DNA from 4 places in the Lysinibacillus sp. F12 genome. Region 4 is predicted to be linked to each of the others. Evidence: riboswitches for the same ligand, from Rfam matches in the RefSeq annotation. Region 4 holds a riboswitch; each other region holds the start of a gene.
What was found. Region 4 has a riboswitch for cobalamin ahead of AC3CH7_RS00040 (ABC transporter substrate-binding protein). Riboswitches for the same ligand answer to the same signal wherever they lie in the genome.

Region 1 (3,575 bases), on a different contig from region 4:
AAAGCTTCGTAAAGGAGCTTTCGAACCCCCATATTTTGCCCTCTAGGTTGTTTAAGAGAGCGACCGTCCTCTGTTCCATATTATTCGGAAGTTCTTCCTTACTGAAATAAGTGAGGCTTAAGCTCTCACCATCCTTCATTTCCAATACACCCCTTACATGTTTAGCTCTATAAAGGTGAATGACTGTATAGATTTCATCGCCATTCGGATAACAGTAGTAATAATCAGGTCCTGAAAAAACACCGATAAACTCAAACTCTTTAGCCACGAGACCAGTTTCCTCATAAAGTTCACGAGCAGCAACCTGCTCTAATGTTTCGTTTATTTCCATTGAACCGCCAGGTAATCCCCAATCCAACGTATCTGAACGATGTTGAAAGAGTATTTTCTTATCATCATTAACAACAAGAACTGTCGAACCAACGCTTATAATTGGTCTATTACCGATAAGCTTTCTTAATTCAGTTATATAGCCCATCCCGTCACTCCTCGTTTCATCGTAATGCAAAACAAATCGCTTTTTTAAAGCAGGCTTCATAAATATAGCTCCATTGGGATTGATTAACAATCTTTTTTTGAGCGAAATAATGCTTAAATATGCAGAATAGTTCGTCAAAAATGAAAAATAGCTTTTTATAATCAGTCTTTTCTGAATTTTACCTATATTGATTGTTTGGAAACCTCTATGTTAAGGTAAAAAGACAAATTGAATATGCTAAATTTTGGTGGTTCAAATGGGTTTGATTCCATTTGATTAAAAGGGAAGTTGGTGTGAGTCCAACACTGTCCCGCAACTGTATGTAGGAGTTCCATAACGAGACCACTGTTTTGTTCTTCAAAACGGGAAGGTGTTATAGGAACGTTGATGATAAGTCAGGAGACCTGCCACTAAATAAGCATCAATTGACCTACGAGGATAGGGAGGTGTTAGCTACTGTATGATGATTGTGAATGGATGTAAGTTCACTGTTTTTTGTTCTGTCATACTTTTGTAGATTAACAACTTCTAAAGGATAGAAGTTGTTTTTTTGTTGTTCTTTCGAGTTTGAATGGTAACGCTTACAAGAATGATTAAACAAAGGGGTTGTAATCTATGGAGTTAACGTATTCACCAGGTCTTGATGGAGTTATTGCTGCGGAAACAAAACTGTCTTTCTTAGACGTAGTAGGCAGTCAAATTGTTATACGTGGCTATGATTTGATTGAACTATCTCAGCGATACGCCTATTTAGATATTGTCCATTTATTATTGCACGGAAACCTACCAACTACTGAGCAACAAGCTGACGTACAGGATAAATTGAAAGAAAACTATCACGTTCCACAAGAGCTTTTTCAAATTTTCAACTTATTACCAAATGGGACACATGCGATGGACGGCCTTCGAACTGGAATTTCAGCGTTAGCAGGGTATGATCAGCACATCCATGATCGTTCGACTGAAATGAATGTAACACGAGCATATCGACTTTTAGGTGGAATGCCCAACATCGTTGCGAATAGCTACCGTGTATTAAATGGTCAAGATGTTGTAGAACCGGATAGTCAGCTTTCTTATAGTGCTAATTTTTATTACATGATTACTGGAAGAAAACCAACACCATTAGAAGAGGGAATTTTTGACCAATCACTTGTTTTATATAGTGAACATGAAATGCCGAATTCGACCTTTGCTGCTCGTGTTATTGCCTCCACACAATCCGATCTGTATGGTGCTCTAACTGGTGCTGTCGCATCATTGAAAGGAAATTTGCATGGTGGGGCGAACGAGGCAGTCATGTATATGCTGCTTGAAGCTAAGACTGTGGAGGGCTTTGAAGCGATGCTGAAAAACAAGCTCAAAAATAAAGATAAAATAATGGGCTTTGGCCATCGTGTCTATATGAAAAAAATGGACCCAAGAGCGCAGATCATGAAAGAAGCTTTGTATAAACTATGCTTGGAGCAAGGGGATGACTGCTTATATCACATGTGCGAAGCCGGTGAAAAAGTGATGGTGGAGGAAAAAGGCTTGTATCCAAATTTAGATTATTATGCTGCGCCCGTGTACTACATGCTGGGCTTACCAATTGAATTATATACGCCTATTTTCTTTGGCTCTCGAACGATCGGTTTATGTGCACATGTGATCGAACAACATGACAATAATCGATTATTTAGACCTCGTGTTCATTATATAGGCGAGCGTCATAACCTTGAAGAATTGTCGGTATAATCAAGTTTTAACAACTCGCCATAGAGCTGATGGACATTCTGACCAATGCCCATCAGCATACTAGTATATCAAATTCATACCTTGAAAGGAAGATATAGATGATTAAAACGAATGAAAAAACGATGACAGACCAGCTTCTTATTGATATTGCGGATTACGTATTAAACACAAAGATTACGAGCGAAGAAGCTTACGAAACGGCTCGATATGTTTTATTGGATACGTTAGGTTGTGGCATTTTAGCTTTACAATATCCTGAATGTACAAAACTTCTAGGTCCTGTAGTACCAGGTACAGTCGTTCCAAATGGTACTCGTATTCCAGGAACATCCTATGTCCTTGATCCAGTTAAAGGTGCCTTTAATATCGGTTGTATGATCCGTTGGTTGGATTATAACGATACATGGTTGGCGGCAGAATGGGGGCATCCTTCTGATAATCTTGGTGGTATTTTAGCTGTAGCTGATTATTTGAGTCGTGTACGTGTTGCAGAAGGGCAAGAGCCTCTCCAAATGAAAGATGTTTTAGAAATGATGATTCAAGCCCATGAAATACAAGGAATACTTGCACTCGAAAATAGCTTAAATCGTGTTGGCTTAGATCACGTTTTATTTGTCAAAATAGCGACAACAGCTGTTGTTACAAAGGCTTTAGGGGGCACTCATCAAGAGATTGTCAATGCTCTATCAAATGCTTGGATTGATAATTCAAGTTTAAGAACCTATCGACATGCTCCTAATACGGGATCAAGAAAATCATGGGCTGCTGGCGATGCTACAAGCAGGGCCGTACAACTAGCAATGATGGCTGTGAAAGGGGAAATGGGCTATGCAACTGCATTATCTGCACCAGGCTGGGGATTCCAAGATGTGCTCTTTCATAAGCAAGAATTAAAGCTTGCGAGACCACTTGCATCTTATGTTATGGAAAATGTCCTCTTTAAAGTTTCATATCCTGCAGAGTTTCATGCTCAAACGGCTGCAGAATGTGCCGTTCATTTGCATGCTGAAGTAAAAAATCGCCTAGCTGATATTGACCGCATAGAAATTACAACACATGAATCAGCCATGCGAATTATCGATAAAGAAGGGCCTCTTCACAATCCTGCAGATCGAGATCACTGCCTTCAATATATTACAGCGATTGGTCTTATTTATGGTGACATTACCGCAAATCACTATGAAGATGAGGTGGCGGCAGATCCACGAATCGATGACTTGCGTAATAAAATGGTTGTTGTGGAAAAAGGCCAATATACAATCGACTATTTAGACCCTGATAAACGATCCATTGCGAACGCTGTTCAAGTTTATTACAAAGATGGTACATCAACTGAGCTAATTGAGTGTGAATATCCTTT
Region 2 (3,575 bases), 870 kb from region 4:
TTCCTTCACTGATGAAAGCATCAACATTCATTAATAACTGATTAATCGGTTTTACTAACTGCGCATATTGACTATCATAGTTTTCACAAGTCTCTGCAATAGCGTTTCTTAATTCTCTTGCGTGCACTCTAACTCCTCCTTAAAGAAAATTTTATCCTTACCTAATGAAGTAATTAGTGATTCATTTTCCCTTTATCTATAAAACATACTCTTTAATTTTCTGAAATATGTTACAATTATATCGGTGAAGGAGGGATTTGTATGTTTCGTTCAATAGCACCCCCAACAATGTCTTTACAGTAGAATCTACTGGTAAGGCATACAATAACAGTTTGCTCATTTTCAATAGATTCTACTGTGTAGGTTAATACTTATACGTAGAAAGTAGGAATTGTAATGAGCGGAAAATTAGCGTTTGTATTATCCATGATTATTTTTGGCGCAGTTGGTGTTTTTGCCAAGTATATACCTTTATCTTCAAGTGAAATCGCTTTTTGGATGAGCTTAATTGGTGCTTGTTTTTTGATAGTGATTTTTATTTATAAAAAGGAAAGCTTTACGAAAAGAAGTATTCTCAAAAATAAGTGGAAATTAGTACTTTCTAGTGTTGCCTTATGTGGGAATTGGATTTTTTTATTTCAGGCTTATAAAGAAACAACAATTGCTAATGCTGCACTTAGTTATTATGTTGCACCAGTACTCGTTATCTGTTTATCTCCAATTATCTTAAAGGAGAAGCTAGTTGGCAGAAAAATGATGTATGTCTGTGTAGCCCTTATCGGACTTTATTTGATTGTCCAAAGTCAAGGCACTGGGGACAGTAAACAATTTATTGGCATTGTCTACGGTCTTATCGCCGCATGCTTTTACACAGCTCTAACATTTACAAATAAATGTATAGGTAACATAAAAGAACCGGGAAATACATTAATTCAACTAGCTTTAGCAGCATTTTTCCTTTGTTTTTATATACTTGGGACAACAGGATTTCAGGTCATGACAATCAGTTTTAAGTCAGTCTTACTATTAATAGTATTAGGTATTGTCCATGCAGGAGTTGGATTTTTATTGTTCTTTTGGGGCATGTCAAAGCTGAAAGGGCAAAGTATAGCCATCCTTAGCTATATAGATCCACTGACATCATTAGTCATTTCAACGATGTTTATTGGAGAAAAAATGACGCTACTACAACTAATAGGAGCGATACTATTATTAGGGTCAACATTGCTAAGTGAGCTAGAAAAAAATAGGTAGCCGAAGAAATGATACAAGTAACGCATTCAAATATTGACAGAAAAAATACTCTGTCGTAGATTAAAAGTAGTTTAATATAAGCATTAGGTGCCCATTAAGGGAGAATAGGGAATAAAGTGAAAAACTTTAGCGGACCCGCCACTGTAAAAGGGAGTTTAATAGTGAAGACCACTAGCTCATTGCTGGGAAGGTACTATGAAATGTTGAACTTAAGCCAGGAGACCTGCCTATTTGCTTTAAGAATATAGATGATGGAAAAGTCTGTAGTTTATTTGTCATGACAATAAACTACAGGCTTTTATTTTGTCTTCATGAAGAACGAGAGGAGAAATGACAATGCAATTATTACATGACACGATTCAAAACATTCAAGGCGCTGATAAAAATAGTAGGGAGCAAGCAAGAAAACGAATAGATATTCTTTGTAAGCCTCCAGGAAGCTTAGGGAAATTGGAGTCCATTGCTGTGCAACTATCTGGAATTACAGGCCAGTTATATCCGATGATTGATAAAAAGGTGATGATTGTCTGTGCAGCAGATCATGGAGTTTGTGAAGAAGGCGTGACGCTGAATCCTCAAGAGGTTACTTTATTTCAAACATTGAATTTTCCGAAGGGAGGTACAGGTGTTTGTGCAATTGCAAGTGTGACCAATACCAAAGTTGTAACGGTAGATGTTGGAGTTAAGGAGGATATCCCTCTCAATGCGGACGTAATCATCCAAAAGGTGAAATATGGAACAGGTAATATAGCACAGGGCCCTGCTATGTCTAGAGAGGAGGCTATTCAATCCATAGAAGTGGGGATTCGTGTGGCAACAGACGAAATTACAAAAGGGGCCAACCTACTTGGAACAGGTGAGATGGGCATTGGTAATACAACGCCGAGCACAGCAATCTTAGCTGTTTTGACTGGCTATGACCCTATTCAAATAACCGGGTTTGGAGCAGGTGTTGGTCAAGGAGGAATTGCTCATAAAGCAGCGGTCATTGAAAAAGCAATTATGCTTAACCAACCAAATCCTAACGATATCATTGATGTACTAGCTAAAGTTGGAGGGCTAGAGATTGGGGCTATGGCTGGTATTATACTTGCTGCCGCAAGTCACCGAAAACCTGTTGTGATTGATGGTTTTATTTCGACTATTGCTGCGCTTATAGCTTATCAAATTGAACCGAAAGTAAAGGACTTTATCATAGCTTCTCATGCTTCGGAGGAACCCGGAGCTAAAATAGCCGCTGAATTGTTGGGAGTGGAACCGATGCTGCATATGAATATGCGGTTAGGAGAAGGTTCAGGTGCAGCCCTAGCCTTTCCTCTATTAGATGCTGCTTGCTCAATGATGAAAAATATGGTGACGCTGGAAGAAGCAACGAATCTTTTGGCTAAATAGTTACTGAAAAACAAATAAGCGCAAATAGTTAAAGAGCTATTTGCGCTTATTCGTTTTTTTTTATCAATGATAGACTCTATGCCCGATTCAACCTTCGCAAAGGTAAACGCCATTTCATCATATAGGAAAGAATACGTAATGCTGTAATTACCGCAAATAAAATATAAAGGAAGATATCTCCTGTAAAAACTTCAAATCCAATAACAAGCCCTGCGAGAGCAGCCCACACACCATAGACTTCGTCACGAAGTACAAGTGGTTTTCGTCTAGCTAATAAATCACGCACGATACCACCACCCGACCCTGTTAAGACCGCAGCTACGATGACAGCACTAATCGGCATATCCAGCTTTACGGCGTAGAGTGCGCCTTGAATAGCAAATGCTGATAAACCAATCGCATCTGTAAAATTACCCCAACGATGCCAATGTTGAATCAAATGATGTGGAAAAATAAAAAATATGGTAATTGCAGCAAGCGCAATTTGAAACATCATATCCTGTCCCCATAATGTCGTGACAGGTAGACCGATAAGTAAATTTCGAATAGCCCCTCCACCAAAAGCAGTGACAATACCGAGTATATAAACACCGAATAAATCGTATTCCTCTTCCATTGCAATAATTGCCCCAGAAATAGCAAAGGCAATTGTACCGATCATACTAAAAACTTCCCAAGCCATCCCTTTCACCCCTTCTATCAATAAATGAACCTCATTCCTAAAGTTGAAAGATCCTGTAAGTAACAAAATCTATGAATTTAATAGCCAAAATTAAACATTAAATACGCTTCTTGAAATAAGTCCGCACATTAGCTTAGCGTAAATTTCACTCAGAAACAATAGGCAAGTTTTACAGGGACCTATACAAATTGATAAGATGTTAATGAAATAAAGAAAAACATCTGTCATAAGCGTTCATTACAAGTAG
Region 3 (3,575 bases), on a different contig from region 4:
AGCGCTGTTTTTTGTTACATGGATGGCTAATGGAGTAGAATAATTGAATTAGGCTAAATTGCTACATTCAATTTTAGTATCGAGGAATTACGCTTTGTAGAATTAGAATTTTTCGAACATTGTAATGCCGCATTTTCTTAAACTACAACAAGTGGTATGTGTAAAAAATCGCTTGAAAAGTGCAAAACATATCCTGAAGCAACCCGTCCTAGATTAGAACGGGTTAGCTTTACAGGGATTATAAAATATTACTTCATCTGGTGGTTGTGTCTTTCTCCAGCCATAAAACTGCATATCGTCTTTTGATCATATAAATCATTTCTATTCCCACCTTTCCTGTTTTTTAAAATTACAACATTAATATTGACGAATACGAATATAATTTTCTACTTTTCTTCTGTTCTCTTCAAAGATTTTTTTCGCATTTTCATGTTGAAGTGCTTTTTCAATAGAAATCTCACGTTTTGTAATAGTTATCGTAAGAGCAAAAATGTTTAACATCATTTATTATCACCTCCTTAAATTACCATGAGGAATGAAAAAAACCGCAGAGAGACTCCTCTACGGTGAAAAAAGACACAAAAATACCGCAGGGGCACACTTCTCCCTGCGGTATGGGTATACTTAATTACAAAAAACTTAAGCGATCCATTCCGATCTGGTCGAATGTGTGATTTTCATTTTTACTGAAGTTGTAACTACCAATGACATTAATTTAGCGATAACGAACATTTCATTCGACCTCCTTAAGAATTTTTTACTTTGTAAGTATATCATTTTTTAAGTTGTTTGTAAACAACTTTTACTAAGAATTCCTGATTGTGTAAAAGTCTAGAAAAATTCTTTGCTGCTTTACATTGTTAGTTATCTGATTTTTTGGGGTAGCGAATAGTAGAAATAGTAGTCTTAAAGCCAACAAACATCATTAAGGCATTATCACTAAGGGTAAGGGTCAAGTTGTTGACAATTAAAAACAAAGTAAATAGATAAATTTTTATATAAAAACAATTTCTACTATTCTGAAATATATGGTATAGTAGGGGTATAACTGAATATAGTGTAAGAAATGGTGCCAGATGAAAGTTTGGCTTAAAAGGGAAGTCGGTGCAAATCCGACGCTGTCCCGCAACTGTAATTCGGAGCAAATCACAAATGCCACTGGGAAACTGGGAAGGCTGTGAGACGTGTTGATGAGAAGCCAGGAGACCTGCCAATTTCTAGTACACACCAAATACCTACGTGGAAATAGGTGGTGAATAGTGACCAATAGGCACTGTGCGAAAACAGATGATGTATACGGAAGTTCTTTTTTTTTCGTATTGTTTTTGTATTAATAATTTTACTATGCAGCCATTTTCCAAAAAGGAGAATGGCTTTTTATCATGCTAATATTGCAAAGTGAAGCCCACTGGTTTTCATATAGGGCAACGAAACTAGCATGTGGATAACCAAATTTGTAGAGCAAGCTAGAAGTAAATTTTTTTGATGAAAGGGAGATGAAAGATGACTTATACTAGTACACTCATTGGCTACCCATATATCGGAGATGATCGCGAATGGAAGAAGGCATTAGAAGCATTTTGGCGTCAAGAACTAACGGAAGAGGATTTTCAGGCTACACTAAAAAGTATTCGTTTATCAAGAATTGAAAAGCAGCTACAACTCGGCATAGATGTGGTGACAGTAGGAGATTTCACATTGTACGATAGAATGTTGGATACTGCCTTAATGTTCGGCTTAGTACCGAAGCGCTTTAACTGGCAAGGTGGAAGGGTAGATTTACATACCTACTACAGTGTAGCGAGAGGAAATCATTCAGCAGTAGCTAGTGAAATGACCAAATGGTTTAATACCAACTATCACTACATTGTTCCTGAGTATGAAGGACAACCGTTGCAGCTAACAGAAAATAAGGTATTAGCAGACTTTTTAGAGGCAAAGGAAGCGTTCGGTATTATGGCGAAGCCGACACTTATTGGCCCCTATACATTTTATAAGCTCACTAAGGGCTACAATAAATTAACGCAGGTCGAATACTTATTAGCCTTAATACCTCTCTATGCCCAGATTATTCAAGAATTAGTAGATGCAGGTGCCGAATGGATTCAAATAGAGGAGCCTTCTTTAGTGACGACACTTGACTCAGCAGAACTGAAGCTAGTTCAAGAAATCTATGCTCAATTGATGATGACAGTTCCAGCAGCAAAACTAATGCTACAAACATACTTTGAAGCATTATGCTCCTATGAAACATTAATTACACTGCCTGTACAAGGATTTGGCTTAGATTTTGTACATGGCTATAAAGGGAATATGGAGTCACTTCGACAATATGGTTTCCCTCCAGATAAAGTTTTAGCCATTGGGGTGGTCAATGGTCGTGATATATGGCGTTCAAACCTAGCGGAAGCGAATGCCATGATTCAAGCAATTGAAAAACTAAGTGATGCTAAGGAATTGTGGATTCAACCTTCAAGTAACCTGCAACATGTACCAATATCTACTTCATTTGAAAAGAAGTTGGACCCTGTTCTCAAACAAGCACTGGCGTTTGCCGATGAAAAAATCGAAGAGATTACTGAGCTAACTAAATATAGAAAGGGTCAAAACGGAACTCGACGTCATAATTTCTCAGAAAGTATGAAAGCCATTGAAGCACTAAAAAATCATCCGATTCGTCAAAATAAGATGATCCAGCAAGCCGTTCAATCCGTCTCCACAAAGGATTTTGAGCGACATAGTGATTTTAGTCAACGTCAAAAATTACAGCAGCAGGCGTTAGCCTTACCACTATTCCCTACAACAACAATCGGTAGCTTTCCTCAATCTGATGAGGTGAAGAGAAATCGGAATGCTTGGCGAAAGAAACAAATATCGAATACAGACTATGAAGCATTTATTGAACTGGAAACAAAGCGCTGGATTCACTTGCAGGAGGATATGGATATAGATGTACTGGTTCATGGAGAATTTGAACGGACAGACATGGTCGAGTATTTCGGTGAAAAACTGACGGGCTTTGCCTTTACTGAAAAAGCATGGGTGGTTTCGTATGGTTCTCGCTGTGTGAAGCCTCCGATTATTTATGGAGATGTTGAATGGACTTCATCCATTACCGTGAAAGAGTCAGCGTATGCCCAAAGCTTAACGAAGCGCTTTGTCAAAGGGATGCTGACAGGGCCAGTGACCATTTTAAATTGGTCCTTTGTACGTGATGATATTTCTCGGAAAGATGTGGCCTATCAAATTGCTTTAGCACTTTGTAAGGAAGTGAAAGCACTAGAAACGGCAGGTATCTCCATTATTCAAGTGGATGAACCAGCACTAAGAGAAGGGCTACCTCTTCGTAAAGAAAATTGGGGGGCTTACCTAGACTGGGCAATCAATGCCTTCAAACTTGCTACCTCGAGTGTAAAAGATACAACACAAATTCATACACATATGTGTTACTGCGAATTTAACGATTTCATAGAACCCATTAGTGCGCTAGATGCTGATGTGATTTCTATTGAAACATCACGAAGCCATGGAGAGCTTATTTCTTCACTTCAAGTGCATCCTTATACAAAAGGGAT
Region 4 (3,575 bases):
ATCCAACGCCTGATAGAGCTGTTCTGTTTGAGGAACTGCTTCCATTTTTTCACCGTCACAAAAATCACATGCTTTCATAACAATATGAGGCCCTGACGATGCAACAAACAGTCCAGCCTCCTGTAAGGCACGGGTAGCTTCAGTTAATTCACTAGAGGGAATCGATAATAATATGCTATAGGAAGCCGAGTATTTAATGGCTCCCTTCTCTCCTACAATTTCTGCTATTTTTTGAAATTGGGCTGGTGTGTAATGCTTATTGATAATGCCAGGGCTTACTGCTAATCGCGAAAATCCACCTTGCTGATTAAGGGTCTCAAATGTTTTATCTGGTATGTTTTGACGAAATGCGTTCAATAGTTATCGCTCCTTAAGAAAAAGGAGCTAGCACTTTGCTAGCTCGAAATTTTTAAAAGTTTTCTGGGTAGAAGCCCTTAGCTAAAATTTGAATGGCCTCTGCTGCACGGACCCCTTCAGATGCCGCTGAAAGTGGAAGGATGACAAAGCGATCATTTTTGACTGCTTCCATTTCCTTCAAGGCTGGATCATTTTTTAAGAAATTTATCTTTTGTTCAGCCGTTGTTTCACCATAATTAATTATGACAACCACCTCTGGATTGCGATCTACTGCATCTTCCTTCGACACGGTTGTCCACCCTGACTCCACATCTCCAAAGATATTTTGACCGCCAGCGATTGTCACCAGCTCATTCATAAAGTTTTGGCCAGCTGTGAATACATCTTTTTCACCACTGTCAAAGACTAGAACACGTAAATTTTCTCTATCTTTTGGTAATTTAGCTTGAACTTCTTCGACATCTTTTGTCATTTGTTCAATGAATGCTTCGCCGCGATCTTCCACGCGGAATATTTCTGCAATATGACGAATATCAGTGAAAATATCCTCTAATGTTGGCTTTGTCATATTAGAAGCTGTATGTAAATACGTATGAATTCCTAATTCCTCAAGCTCCTCTGGTGTTCCTACACCTTTTTCACCAAAGCCACTTTTCCAGCCTGCATACAAGAAATCTGCCCCGGCATCAATGACTTGCTCCTTCGTTGGGTATTGATCTGAAAGAACAGGAACTTTATCGTAGGCTGCTTGAAGCGGCTCGTAGATTTCGTCATCTAAATAAGCAGTCCCTACCATGGAATCCTCTAGCCCTAATGCAAGCATAATTTCTGTTACATGCTGATTTAAGCTAATTGCCTTTGTAGGTGCTTCCTTATAGGTTTGGGTAGTTCCATTATTTTTAATGATTACCTCAGTCGTTGTCGCCTCAGACGGTTCAACTTTTTCAGTTTGCGTTGCTGATTCAGGCTTGTCCTTTGTACCACACGCTCCTAAAACTGCGATGAGCGCGATGAGCATGACCAGCCATATACTTCTCCATTTTTTCATGTCCTTTTCTCCTTTGTTGTCATAAATATAGAAAGAAATCAGAGACTTCTTTGCTACCAGGATCATTGGAAGGGCATAAAAAAACCCTCTTGTCGCCAAGAGAGTAGCATAGTGAAAAAACGGTATAGTTACCTTTATCACTATCCCCATCCTCGTGGTTCTTAGTTAGCATACACATACTGGCAGGTATCCTGGCTTAGGTTCATCATCTATACACCTTCCCATAGTTAAACTACAGTGGCATCCTGTATAGACTCCCCATTTACAGTTGCGGGACAGCATCGGAATTACACCGATTTCCCTTTTAAGCAAAATGACAAATGCCATTTGCACCAATATGTTTTATTCATTCTATTGATAGACTAGCAGTTCATGAGTTAATTCGCAATCAGAGTAAATTGCAAAATCTGCAATCATCATTATATTAGCACTATTTCGACAAAAAGACGAATCATTTTACAAGAATTATTTGTGCTAGTATTCTGATACAATGAGAACATAGCCACCTATAGAAACGAGGATTTAGTATGTACAAGACGATTGGGGTTCTTGCTCATGTTGATGCAGGAAAAACAACCTTTTCTGAGCAAATGCTTTATCATACCAATAGTATTCAAGCGCGGGGGCGTGTCGATCATCAGGATGCCTATTTAGATAATCATGAGCTTGAGCGTAAACGTGGCATTACAATATTTGCCGAGCAAGGTCGCATGACTATCGGCGACGATACATATACGCTGATCGATACACCAGGGCATGTCGATTTCTCCCCTGAGATGGAGCGTGCCATTCGTGTCATGGATTATGCCATCATTATTATTAGTGCTGTAGAGGGTATACAGGGTCATACAGAAACTGTATGGCAGCTTTTACGGAACTATCATGTCCCTACATTCTTTTTTATTAATAAAATAGATCGTGACGGAGCAGATGTGAGAGCTGTTATGACTCAGCTGCATAAGGATTTCTCAGAACATGTAATCCTCATAGATGAACCACTGCAGGAAAACTATGTTTCAAGCACGATTATGGAATTGCTGGCAGAGCGTGATGAAGAACTGCTAGATAACTTTTTGAATGAAACATTGGAACATCGCCAATGCATGACTAGACTACAAACGATGATTAAAAATGAGGATGCCTTTCCTTGTTTTATAGGTTCTGCGTTGAAGGATGAAGGCATTGAGGAATTTATTGCTCAACTTCCATTCCTAACGGGTACTCACTTCGAGCCAGAAGCACCTTTTCAAGGAGAGGTCTTTAAAATACGCCATGATGGACATCAACGTTTAACGTTCATCAAGGCCCTTACAGGCAAGTTACATGTTCGGGATGAATTTACATTTGGAGATATCACAGAAAAAGTAACAGAAATTCGCCTATATAACGGCAGTCGATTTGAAACTGTTCAGCAAGTTGAGGCTGGTGAAATCTTCGCTGTTAAAGGGCTCAGTCAGGCAAATATTGGGGATCGAATTGGCAGTAAATTGCTATCACTGCCCTATGAGCTTGTCCCTACATTACAGGCAAAAGTTCAATATGAGGGTGAGCAACATATAAAAGAAGTATTAAGGATTTTCCGTTTACTAGAGGCCGAGGAGCCGTCATTGCGTGTCGTGTGGCAGGAAAAATTTCAGGAAATCCATGTGCACATAATGGGTGTCATTCAGTTAGAAGTCCTGATTGACGTGTTATTGAAACGTTTTGCATTACACATTTCTTTTGGAGAGCCGCAAATATTATATATGGAGACAATTGGGACAACCGTTACAGGCTACGGTCATTTTGAGCCACTCAAGCATTATGCAGAGGTTCATTTATTAATGGAGCCTAATGAACGCGGAGCAGGAATTACCTTTAGTAATGCCTGTCATGCCGATGATTTATCAGTGGGCAACCAGCGTCTCGTTGAGAAGCACTTGTTTGAGCGTGATCATCACGGCTTACTCACAGGCTACGCCGTCACAGATATTCATTTTACGCTATTAACGGGGCGTGGTCACAATGAGCATACCTCTGGTGGTGATTTCCGAGAAGCTACTTTCCGAGCACTACGTCAAGGACTAGAACAAGCACAGAACATCCTGCTTGAGCCATATTATCGCTTTAAAATGAAAGCTTCCAATGATTTTATTGGCCGTATGATGACTGACATTCAACAGGCTGCCGG

Region 1: another riboswitch for cobalamin. It lies ahead of mmgD (citrate synthase); the one in region 4 lies ahead of AC3CH7_RS00040 (ABC transporter substrate-binding protein).
Region 2: another riboswitch for cobalamin. It lies ahead of cobT (nicotinate-nucleotide--dimethylbenzimidazole phosphoribosyltransferase); the one in region 4 lies ahead of AC3CH7_RS00040 (ABC transporter substrate-binding protein).
Region 3: another riboswitch for cobalamin. It lies ahead of metE (5-methyltetrahydropteroyltriglutamate--homocysteine S-methyltransferase); the one in region 4 lies ahead of AC3CH7_RS00040 (ABC transporter substrate-binding protein).

The regions. Positions count from the first base shown of each region.
Region 1 covers NZ_JBYMLP010000003.1:673,752-677,326, reverse strand. Annotated here, with positions in the region: gene AC3CH7_RS17285 (NUDIX hydrolase) at 1-478, opposite strand, end outside; cobalamin riboswitch at 710-904, shown strand; gene mmgD (citrate synthase) at 1,094-2,215, shown strand; gene AC3CH7_RS17275 (bifunctional 2-methylcitrate dehydratase/aconitate hydratase) at 2,314-3,575, shown strand, end outside.
Region 2 covers NZ_JBYMLP010000001.1:874,690-878,264, reverse strand. Annotated here, with positions in the region: gene AC3CH7_RS04535 (hypothetical protein) at 1-127, opposite strand, end outside; gene AC3CH7_RS04530 (DMT family transporter) at 397-1,254, shown strand; cobalamin riboswitch at 1,323-1,499, shown strand; gene cobT (nicotinate-nucleotide--dimethylbenzimidazole phosphoribosyltransferase) at 1,591-2,646, shown strand; gene AC3CH7_RS04520 (trimeric intracellular cation channel family protein) at 2,723-3,328, opposite strand.
Region 3 covers NZ_JBYMLP010000002.1:247,180-250,754, reverse strand. Annotated here, with positions in the region: gene AC3CH7_RS08230 (YrzI family small protein) at 358-504, opposite strand; cobalamin riboswitch at 1,051-1,229, shown strand; gene metE (5-methyltetrahydropteroyltriglutamate--homocysteine S-methyltransferase) at 1,504-3,575, shown strand, end outside.
Region 4 covers NZ_JBYMLP010000001.1:6,452-10,026, forward strand. Annotated here, with positions in the region: gene AC3CH7_RS00035 (precorrin-3B methylase) at 1-357, opposite strand, end outside; gene AC3CH7_RS00040 (ABC transporter substrate-binding protein) at 410-1,405, opposite strand; cobalamin riboswitch at 1,570-1,757, opposite strand; gene AC3CH7_RS00045 (GTP-binding protein) at 1,933-3,575, shown strand, end outside.